Regions from separate parts of the Micromonospora sp. NPDC023956 genome, predicted to be linked through region 1. Evidence: riboswitches for the same ligand, from Rfam matches in the RefSeq annotation. Region 1 holds a riboswitch; each other region holds the start of a gene.
The links. Region 1 has a riboswitch for cobalamin ahead of AB0F58_RS01415 (prenyltransferase/squalene oxidase repeat-containing protein). Riboswitches for the same ligand answer to the same signal wherever they lie in the genome.
Positions count from the first base shown of each region.

Region 2: linked by a shared signal. The riboswitch ahead of AB0F58_RS27590 (energy-coupling factor ABC transporter permease) and the one ahead of AB0F58_RS01415 (prenyltransferase/squalene oxidase repeat-containing protein) in region 1 are both predicted to bind cobalamin.
Region 3: linked by a shared signal. The riboswitch ahead of AB0F58_RS14960 (ABC transporter substrate-binding protein) and the one ahead of AB0F58_RS01415 (prenyltransferase/squalene oxidase repeat-containing protein) in region 1 are both predicted to bind cobalamin.

Region 1 is NZ_JBEZZN010000001.1:545,956-549,153, reverse strand. It holds gene AB0F58_RS01425 (peptidase) at 1-329, shown strand, start outside; gene AB0F58_RS01420 (hypothetical protein) at 410-850, shown strand; cobalamin riboswitch at 925-1,069, shown strand; gene AB0F58_RS01415 (prenyltransferase/squalene oxidase repeat-containing protein) at 1,202-2,632, shown strand; gene AB0F58_RS01410 (hypothetical protein) at 2,689-3,198, shown strand, end outside.
Region 2 is NZ_JBEZZN010000021.1:13,193-16,390, forward strand. It holds gene cbiQ (cobalt ECF transporter T component CbiQ) at 1-517, opposite strand, end outside; gene AB0F58_RS27585 (energy-coupling factor ABC transporter substrate-binding protein) at 517-834, opposite strand; gene AB0F58_RS27590 (energy-coupling factor ABC transporter permease) at 831-1,511, opposite strand; cobalamin riboswitch at 1,541-1,711, opposite strand; gene AB0F58_RS27595 (ABC transporter substrate-binding protein) at 2,005-3,198, shown strand, end outside.
Region 3 is NZ_JBEZZN010000006.1:231,647-234,844, reverse strand. It holds gene AB0F58_RS14965 (iron chelate uptake ABC transporter family permease subunit) at 1-498, opposite strand, end outside; gene AB0F58_RS14960 (ABC transporter substrate-binding protein) at 558-1,574, opposite strand; cobalamin riboswitch at 1,603-1,783, opposite strand; gene AB0F58_RS14955 (sugar phosphate isomerase/epimerase family protein) at 1,939-2,703, opposite strand; gene AB0F58_RS14950 (dihydrodipicolinate synthase family protein) at 2,778-3,198, opposite strand, start outside.

The DNA.
Region 1 (3,198 bases):
TCGTCTCCGTGCAGCGCACCGACGGGGGCTTCACCAACGCGGCCGGCACCGCGAACGCGAACAGCACCGGTCTGGCCGCCCAGGCGCTCCGGGACGGCGGCCGACCGCTCGCCTGGGCCAGGGCCCGAGGATTCCTGGTCGGGCTCCAGGTCGGCTGCGCCGGTGCGCCCGCCGACCGGGGCGCGGTCGACGTCGACGGCGGCACCCTCGACCGGGACACCGTCAACCGGGCGACCGCCCAGGCCGTCCTGGGCCTGACCGGCGTCGGCTACCCCCGGCTCTCCGCCGTCGGCGCCGATGCGCACGCCCCCACCCTGCCCTGCCGATGAACCGCCGAGAAACCCTGCCGACAGAAGGAGAACCCGTGTCCCGCTTCCGTCCCTCCCGTCGTGGCTGGCTCGTCGGCCTGATGGCCGCCGTCCTCGCCACCGCCGGCCTGACCGCCGCCGAACCCGCCCCACGGCCCGCCCAGGCCGCCGCCTGCACCGGCACCTCCGGTGTCACCGTCGTGGTGGACTTCACCGCGCTCGGCGGGGGAGTGTCGGTCGCCTGCGCACTCGGCGACCCGGCCACCGGGCTGGCCGCCCTGCAGGGCGCCGGCTTCACCGTCACCGGCACCCAGCGCTGGGGACTGGCCTTCGTCTGCCGGATCAACGGCCTGCCGACCTCCGCGACGGACCCGTGCGTCAACACCCCGCCGGTCACGGCGTACTGGTCGTACTGGCACGCGCCGAGCGGCGGCGCCTGGTCCTACAGCAGCTCCGGCGCGGGCAGCTACAACCCCGCACCCGGCAGCGTCGAGGGCTGGTCCTTCGGTTCGGGAGCGGCACCGAGCATCCCCGCCCCCTGACCGGCGGCCACCCGCACCGAACGCGGTGACCGGGTGCCGGCACCTTTCTTCTGGCGTCACGTGACGACCGGACGCTATCGTGTCGGCACCCGGGTCCATCCGGGACAACTGCATACGTCCTGAGTGGGGGGAAGCCGGTAGAAGCCGGCGCTGACCCGCAACCGTGAGCGAGGCCCACCTCGCGAGCCGGAACACCCCGCCCGGGACGAGCGGCTTCCACTGTCGAGGTCTACAGGGTGAAGTCCGGCCACCGCCGAGGCCCGTCACCCCGCTCACGATGCACGCGAGCGGGTTCTTCGGATCCGAGGTGCCCTCCGGAGCTCACCGACCGCTCTGCGAAAGGCACCCAGCATGCCCCTGTCCCCGCTCCGACGTCCCGGTATCGGCGTCGCGGCGACGACCGCGCTCGTCGCGCTCGCCGCCACCGCCCCCGGCCTCGGCCTCGCGGCCCCGTCCAGCACGGCCGACCCGGCCGCCGCCCGCGCCGGTGCGAGCTGGCTGGCCGACGAGTTCACCGACGGGGCGCTGCCCGGCCCGTTCGGCGGCCAGGACTGGGGCCTGACCGTCGACGGTCTGCTCGCGTTGACCGCCGCCGACGTGGCCGAGCCGACTCGCCGTGCGGCCACCGATCAGGTCGCCGCGCACGTCCGGTCGTACAACAGCTACGACGACTACGGCATCGAGGGCTTCACCGACGGCGGTGCGACCGCGAAGCTGCTCTACGCCGCCACCGCCGCCGGTGCGGACCCGACCGACTTCGGCGGCTGGGACCTGCGCGCGGAGACCCTGGCCCTGGTCGCCGGAGCGGACAGCGGCGACCAGCGGGGCCGGATCACCAGCCGGACCAACGAGGCCAGCGGACCCGACGCCAGCAACACCTTCGACCAGGCGTTCACCGTGCTCGGGCTGGCCCGCAGCGGTGACCTTCCGCAGGACCCCGTGGACTTCCTTCTCCGCCAGCAGTGCGCGGCCGGGGGCTTCCGGCTGTACCCCGACGCCGGGGACAAGCCGACCTGCGACACCCAGGCCGCACCGACCCTCGACGTGGACTCGACCGCCATGGCGGTGCAGGCCCTGCTGACCGCGGCCGAGGAGGGGGCCACCGGCGCCGCCGACGCGGCCCGACGCGGCGCCGACTGGTTGCTGACCCAGCAGCACGCCGACGGTTCGTTCGGCGGTTCGGGCCCGACCACCGGCACGAACGCCAACAGCACCGGTCTGGCCGGGCAGGCCCTCGCCGCGGCCGGACGGGACACGGCAGCCGACCGGGCCGCCGTCGCCCTGGTCGCGCTGCAACTGACCACCGCGACCGGCGGGGCAGCCGCCGCCGACGCCGGTGCGATCGCCTACAACGCCGAGTCCCTGGCGGCGGCCCGGGGGGCCGGACTGGGGGAGAACGACCGCGACCAGTGGCGTCGGTCCACTGCCCAGGCGCTCCTCGGCCTGGCGCAGGTGCCCCTCGGCCGGATCGGACTCGACCCGCCCTCCTCGCCGAGCCCCAGCCCGAGCGTCTCCGTCTCACCCTCCCCGAGCGGTTCACCGACGCCGTCCGGCTCCGCCACACCCACCCCGACACCGAGCCTCACCGACAGCCCGGTCCCGCCGACCCCGACGTCGACCGCGTCGACCCCGTCCGCCGCACCGAGCACCACACCGGCCGGGGGCGGGACGGGCGGACTGCCCACCACCGGCGCCTCCGTCGTCACGTACCTGCTGGTGGCGCTGCTGCTCATCGGCGGTGGTACGGCGCTCGTGGTGGTCACCCGCCGGCGGACGACGTGACCGCCGGAATCCGGTTCCCGGCGGTCACCGGGGCGGTCCGGCTCACGGCGGTCCCCGTGGCCGTGGCCGCCGCCCTGGTCGTGCCGAGCCCGGCCCGCGCCGCCGGCACCGCCGGTCCCTGCCCGGACGCCTCCGGGGTCACCGTCGTGGTCGACTTCAACGAACTCGGCGGCGGAACGGTGGTCCGCTGCGCCCCGGGCGCCCAGGCGACCGGCCTGGCGGCACTGAAGAACGCCGGCTTCTCGGTCACCGGCACCCTCCGCTGGGGTGAGGGCTTCGTCTGCCGCGTCGAGGGCAAGCCGTCGGTGGCGACCGAGAAGTGCGTGGACACGCCACCGGCCAACGCCTACTGGTCCTACTGGCACGCCGACAACGGCGGCAGCTGGCGCTACAGCGACAAGGGCGTGCTGAACCGCAGGCCGCCGGCCGGCAGTTTCGAGGGCTGGTCGTTCTCCCGGGACCGCAGCCCCGACGACGCGCCCCGCCCCGGCGTGGCACCGACCCGACCGGCGCCGCCCCGCCCGACGACGTCCCCACCCGTTCCGCCCGGCGGGGCGACCCCACCG
Region 2 (3,198 bases), on a different contig from region 1:
TCCGGTAGCCCAGCCGCGCCGCCTGCGCCTCCCGTACCGCACGCACGCTGTCGACCAGCAGGAACAGCATCCGGTACGTCAGGGCGGCGACCTCGGTCACCGCCGCCGGCACCCCGAGCCGGACCAGCCTCGGCAGGACGTCGGACAGCGGAGTGGTGGCGCTGAACAGCAACAGGCAGAGCAGGGCCGCCGCCGCTCGTCCGGTGGTCGTCGCCGCCACCCCGAACCCGGCCGGGTTCCAGCCCAGCCGGGTCGGGGAGTGCACGGAAACCAGCAGTGGCAGCGCGGAGGTGGCGATGAACAGCGCCGGCACCCGGGCCGCCCGCAGCAGCACCGGCACCGGAACCCGGGCCGGACCGACCAGCAGCAGTGCGGCGGCGGTGCCCGACAACGCCGCCCCCGGCCAGGTGGGCAGGACCACCGCGCACCCCAGCAGACCCAAGGCCAGCAGGGCCTTCTCGCCCGGGTGCCGGAGCCGCCAGGGACCGGTGTGCGCGGCGACGTCGAGGGCGAACACTAGCCGGCGGAGGCGTCGGCGTCGCGCATCCGCTGCCGGGTGCGGGCGACCCCGAAGTAGTAGCCGAGGAACCCGGCTCCCACCGCTGCCTGGAGGGCGAACAGCCCCGACTCGATCTCACCGGAGGGCGGCTCGTAGATGGAGGAGAACCACGGCTCGTAGTCCGGGTGGTCGGCGACGATCGCCTCCTCGGCCTGGGCGTCCGCCCCGGTGAACGGCTCCTCCGCGGAGCCGCCGAGCCCGAGCACCAGCGGGGCCACCGCCAGGGCGACCACCGCCAGCAGCAGGAGCAGGTTGATGCGTCCGAAGCGCTTCACGCGGGCACCTCCTGGGGCTTGCGCAGCACGCCGAGGCGCCGCAGTTCGTCGCCGCTGACGCGGGTGAGCAGTCGCACCACCAGCACCGACAGCAGCCCCTCGCTGATCGCCAGGGGGATCTGGGTGACGGCGAAGATGCTGCCGAACTTCGCCACCGCGCCGAGGAAGCCGGACGTCGGGTCGGGGAACGCCAGGGCGAGCTGCACGCTGGTGACGCAGTAGGTCGCCAGGCCGCCCAGCGCGGCGGCCAGGAACACCGCCACGTCGAGTCCACCGCCGAGGCGGCGGGTGAGCAGGTAGACGGCGTAGGCGACCCAGGGGCCGACGATCGCCATCGAGAAGATGTTGGCGCCCAGGGTGCTCAGCCCGCCGTGGGCCAGCAGGACCGCCTGGAACAGCAGCACGATGCCGCCGAGGACGCTCATCACCGGTGGTCGGAACAGCACCGCGCCGAGGCCGGTGCCGGTGGGGTGGGAACAGGACCCGGTCACCGACGGGATCTTCAGGGCCGAGAGCGCGAAGGTGAAGGCACCCGCCGCTCCCAGCAACAACTTCGACTCGGGGTCCTGCCGGACCTGCCGGACCAGGGCCCGGCTGCCGTGGACGACGAAGGGTGCGGACACCGCGAACCATGCCGCTGCCTGCACCGGGGGTAGGTACCCCTCGGCGATGTGCATCGAAGACCTTCCTCTCCAGCACCTCGTGGACGAGATCACACCGTCAAGGCCGGTCTCCTGGCTCCCGGATCGATGCTTCCTCCGGCCTTCCCAGGCCGTCGGCCTAGTGGCGCAAGTCGGAGGTCACTCCCCGGTCACAGTGGCGAGGGCCGCGCCGGTCTTCCACCGGCTTCCCGAGCACCTTGACGGCGAGAGGCTATCGACCGGCGACCGGCGGGGCAAGAGTGGTGATCCAGCAGGGTCGGAACCCGGCCGCCGCCACCCGCTCCGGTGCGGCACGAGACGCAGGTCAGCGGGGTCCGGCGGTGTGACCGTCGGACCACTATTGCCAACTGTTGGCAACTACGTAAGGATTGCCCCTGCGGTGCGCTCGCCACCGTCCCGACCGGTTCCCGGCCGGAACGGTGGGGCCACGTCCGGTACGGCGACGATCGGTTCCTGTGCCGAAGTGGCCGCCACCGCGCCACGTCGTCGACCAGGAAAGAGGAAGTCGTTGCGGTCTGCGCGGATGGTGGCGCTGCTCGCCACCGGTCTTCTCGCCCTGTCCGCCTGTTCGTCCCCGACGGACACCTCCACCGCTGACGGCGGCGCCCCGCTCGTGGTGGCGACGGCGGGCGAGCCGGACACGCTCAACCCGGTGCTCAACTACGGTGTCGACGGCGGCTCGCTGATCTTCGACGGCCTCGTCGCCCGCGACGACCGCAACCAGCTGGTGCCGGCCCTGGCCCGCGAACTGCCGACCGTGTCCGCCGACGGGAGGACCGTCACGGCGACGCTGCGCGACGGGGTGGTCTTCCACGACGGCAGCCCGCTGACCGCGCAGGACGTGGTCTTCACCTATCAGGCGGTGCTGGACCCGAAGGTCGACTCGACGCTCCGGTCCGACCTGGACATGCTCGCCTCCGTCGCCGCGCCCGACGCGTCGACCGTGGTCTTCACCCTGGAGTACGCCTACGCGCCGTTCCTCCAGCGCCTCGCCCTGGGCATCGTGCCGGCGAAGGCACTGGCCGGGCAGGACGTCAACAAGGCCGCGTTCAACCGCAAGCCGGTGGGCACCGGCCCGTACCGGGTGACCTCCTGGACCCCCGGCGACCGGTTGGTGCTGGCCGCCAACGAGCGGTACTGGGGTGGCAAGCCGGCCAACTCCGGCGTGGTGGTGGCGTTCGTCCCCGACGACAACGTCCGTGCGCAGCGCACGCGGGCCGGCGAGTTCGACGCGGCGGAGCTGGCCCCGAAGCTCGCCGCCGGGTTCGACGGACGGTCCGGCCACCAGGTGCAGCGGGTGCCCACCGCCGACTACCGGGGCATCATGCTGCCGATGGGCGGGCCGGTCACCGGCGACCCGGCGGTGCGCAGGGCGTTGCACGCGGCGGTGGACCGCTCGGCGATGGTGGCCGGCGTGCTCGGCGGGGCGGGGGAGCCGGCGTTCGGGCCGATCCCGCCGACGTCGGAGTTCGCCGAGCCGTCGATCGCCGGCAAGCCGTTCGCCGACCCGGCCGCGGCCACCGCCGCCCTCGACGCGGCCGGCTGGAAGCCGGGGCCGGACGGCGTCCGGGTCAGGGACGGCCGCCCGGCCGCCTTCTCCCTGATGTACCCGGCCACCGACAGCCTGCGCAAGGAACTCGCCCTCGCGGTCACCGCCGACGCGCGGAAGGTCGGCATCAAGATCACTCCCGAGGGCCTGACC
Region 3 (3,198 bases), on a different contig from region 1:
CCAGATGATGACGAACGAGGTCGCGGCGGCACAGAGTTGGGCGACCGCCACTCCGGCGAGCACCACCCGGGTCGGCTCCAGGGCACCGCGCGAACCGGCCACCGCGATCACCGCCACGAACGCGGCGAGCGCGCCGACCAGCGCACCGCCGGTCAGTGAGGCCATCCCGCCGCCCAGCCCGACGACGAGGACCGCGACCGCGCCGAGCGACGCCCCGGACGAGACCCCGAGCAGGTACGGGTCGGCAAGCGGGTTGCGGGTGACGGTCTGCATCACCGCGCCGACCGCCGCCAGTCCGGCCCCGACCGCCGCCGCGCCGAGCACCCGGGGCAGCCGCAGCCGCCAGACGATGTGCTCGCGCAGCAGGGGCACGTCGGAGTGGACCAGGCCCAGCCGGTCGCCGACCACCGTCCAGACGGTACGGACCGAGATGTCGGCCGGACCGATGGTGACCGCCACGCTGATCGAGGCCACCAGCGCCACCAGCAGCCCACCCATCAGCAGGGCCGCCCCGGCCGGGGGGCGGGACCGTACCCCGGCCGCAGCGGTGACGGTGGTCAGCGTCCGGTCCCCTCGGGGAGCCCGGCGACGCCCTCGGCGAGCGCCTCGACACCGAGCACGACCCGGACCCCGGCGGAGGTGGAGGAGAAGGGGATGACCACGAACCGCTTCCCCGCCACCGCCCCGAGGTGCCGCAGGGTGGCGTGCCCGGTCAGGAAGGTCCGCTTCGCGGCGGCGGTGTCCCAGCTCGCGTCGACCAGCACGATGACGTCGGGGTCGCGGTCGGCGACGGTCTCCCAGCCGCTGTCGGCCCACGACCCGGTCAGGTCGGCGAAGGCGTTGGTGACCCCGACCGCCGACATGATCATGCCCGGCCCGCCGCAGCAGGCCCCCACGCTCGGGGCGTCGGTGCCCGCGTCCCACCAGAGCACGGAGAGCTTCGCGGCGCCGTCGACCCGGCCGGCCGCGGCGGCGAGCCGGGTCCGCTGGTCGGTGATGAGCTTCTCGGCCCGCTCGGGTACGCCGAAGATGGCCGCGATCTCGCGGAGCTCGGTGAACACGTGGTCGGTGGTGAGCTTCGCCGGCCGGTGCGGCGCCGGGCAGCCGGCCGGGGAGAGGTACGAGCCGACGCCGAGTTTCGCCAGCTCGGCCCGGTCGCCGGCCCCCTCGTCGCCGAACGCGCTCTGGAAGGAGCCGTAGACGAAGTCCGGTTCCGCCTCCAGCAGCTTCTCCCGCGCCGGGTACTCCTTGGCCAGCACCGGCACCGAGGCGTACGCGGCGGCGTACTCGGGCAGGATCGCGTCGTCCAGGTACGCCGTGCCGGCCATCCGGTCGGCCAGGCCGAGGGCCAGCATGATCTCGGTGGCCGGCTGGTTCAGGGTCACCGCCCGTTCCGGCGGAGCCGCCACGGTGACCGGCGTACCACAGTTGGTCACGGTGACCGGGCCGGCGGACGCCGGAGTGGACCGCTGGGGATCGTCGTCGGTGGCGCACCCGCCGAGCAGGACGACCAGGGCGGTCAGGGGCGCGGCAACGCGCCGGGACAGGGTGGACCAGACAGCGCGCTCGCGCATCGGAATCGCCTTCCAGCACCTCGTGGACGGTTCGTCACAGTGCCGTGGCCGGTCTCCTGGCTGACGGGTGGTGCGTCGTTGACCGGCCTTCCCAGGCGTACGCCCAGTGGCCTCTTCGCAGACGAAGGTCGCGGACTTCCCGATAACAGTGGCGAGGGCCGCGCCGGTATCTCACCGGCTTCCCGAGCACCACGGCAGCGTCACCCTAGCCGCTGGTCCGTGGGAGTGTCACGGTGACGAACACCACGCGCATGATCGACGTATCCGCCGCACCGCCGACCGGGACGTCCGTCCCCTTCGGCCGGCAGGCCGGGCCCACCGGTCGACGCGTCGACGTACGCCGACCGGTGGGCCCGGGGGTCACTCAGAGCACGTGCCGCAGGTAGCCCTCCACCGAGGCGGCCAGCACCTCCCGGCCGGGGCGCTCCCAGACCTCGCCGTGGAAGACCTCCACCTCGATCGGGCCGGTGTACCCGGCGGCGTCCACCGCCCGGCGGAGCCCACGCAGGTCGATGCAGCCCTCGCCGGGCAGCCCCCGGCCGAGCAGCACCCCCGCCGGCAACGGGGTGATCCAGTCGCAGACCTGGAAGGCCGCGATCCGGTCGCCGGCCCGGGCGATCTGGTGGTGGACGGTGTCGTCCCACCAGACGTGGTAGGCGTCGACGACCACCCCGACCGCTCCCGGCTCGAACCGCTCGGCAATGTCGAGGGCCTGACCGAGGGTGGAGATCACGCACCGGTCCGCACAGAACATCGGGTGCAGCGGTTCGATGGCCAGGGTCACCCCGGCGGCGGTGGCGTGCGGTGCCAGCTCGGCGATGGCGTCGGCGACCCGCGACCGGGCCCCGTCGAGGTCCCGGCTGCCGGCGGGCAGACCACCGGAGACCAGCACCAGGACCGGGCAGTCCAGGGTGGCCGCCTCCTCGATGGCCCGCAGGTTCTCCGTCCGCCAGTCGTCGGCGGTGAAGAAGCCGCCCCGGCAGAGCGAGGTGACGGTGAGCCCGGCGGCGCGGACCAGCCGGGCGGCGCGGTCCAGGCCGTACGCCCCGACCGGCTCCCGCCACAGTCCGATGCCCGGCACGCCCGCGTCGGCGCAGGCCGCCACGGCCTCCTCCAGCGGCCAGTTCATCGAGGTGGCCTGGTTGAAGGAGAAGCGGGCCAGCCCGGCGGGCCGGTCGACCCCCGGCACGGCCTGCGGGGCGGTCACTGGGTCACCCCGGCGACGGTGAAGTAGGCCCGTGCCCGCGCGGCGGCCAGCTCGGCGTCGGGCAGCAGCCCGGCGGAGTCGGCGAGGACGAGCAGCCGGGCCAGGTGGGCCGGGGACCGGCCGGCCTGCTGACCGGCGACCATGGTGAAGTGCTCCTGGTGGCCGGTGAGCCAGGCCAGGAAGACGATCCCGGTCTTGTAGTGCCAGGTCGGCGCGGCGAAGAGGTGCCGGGCCAGCGGCACGGTCGGCGCCATGATCCGGTCGTACGCCGCCAGGTCGCCGGCGTCGAGGGCGGCCAGCGCCGCCCCGGCCGCCGGGGCGATGGCGGCGAAGATGCCGAGCAGCGCGTCGGAGTGGCCCTGCTCGTCGCCGCGGATCAGCTCCGGGTAGTGGAAGTCGTCCCCGGTGTAGAGGCGC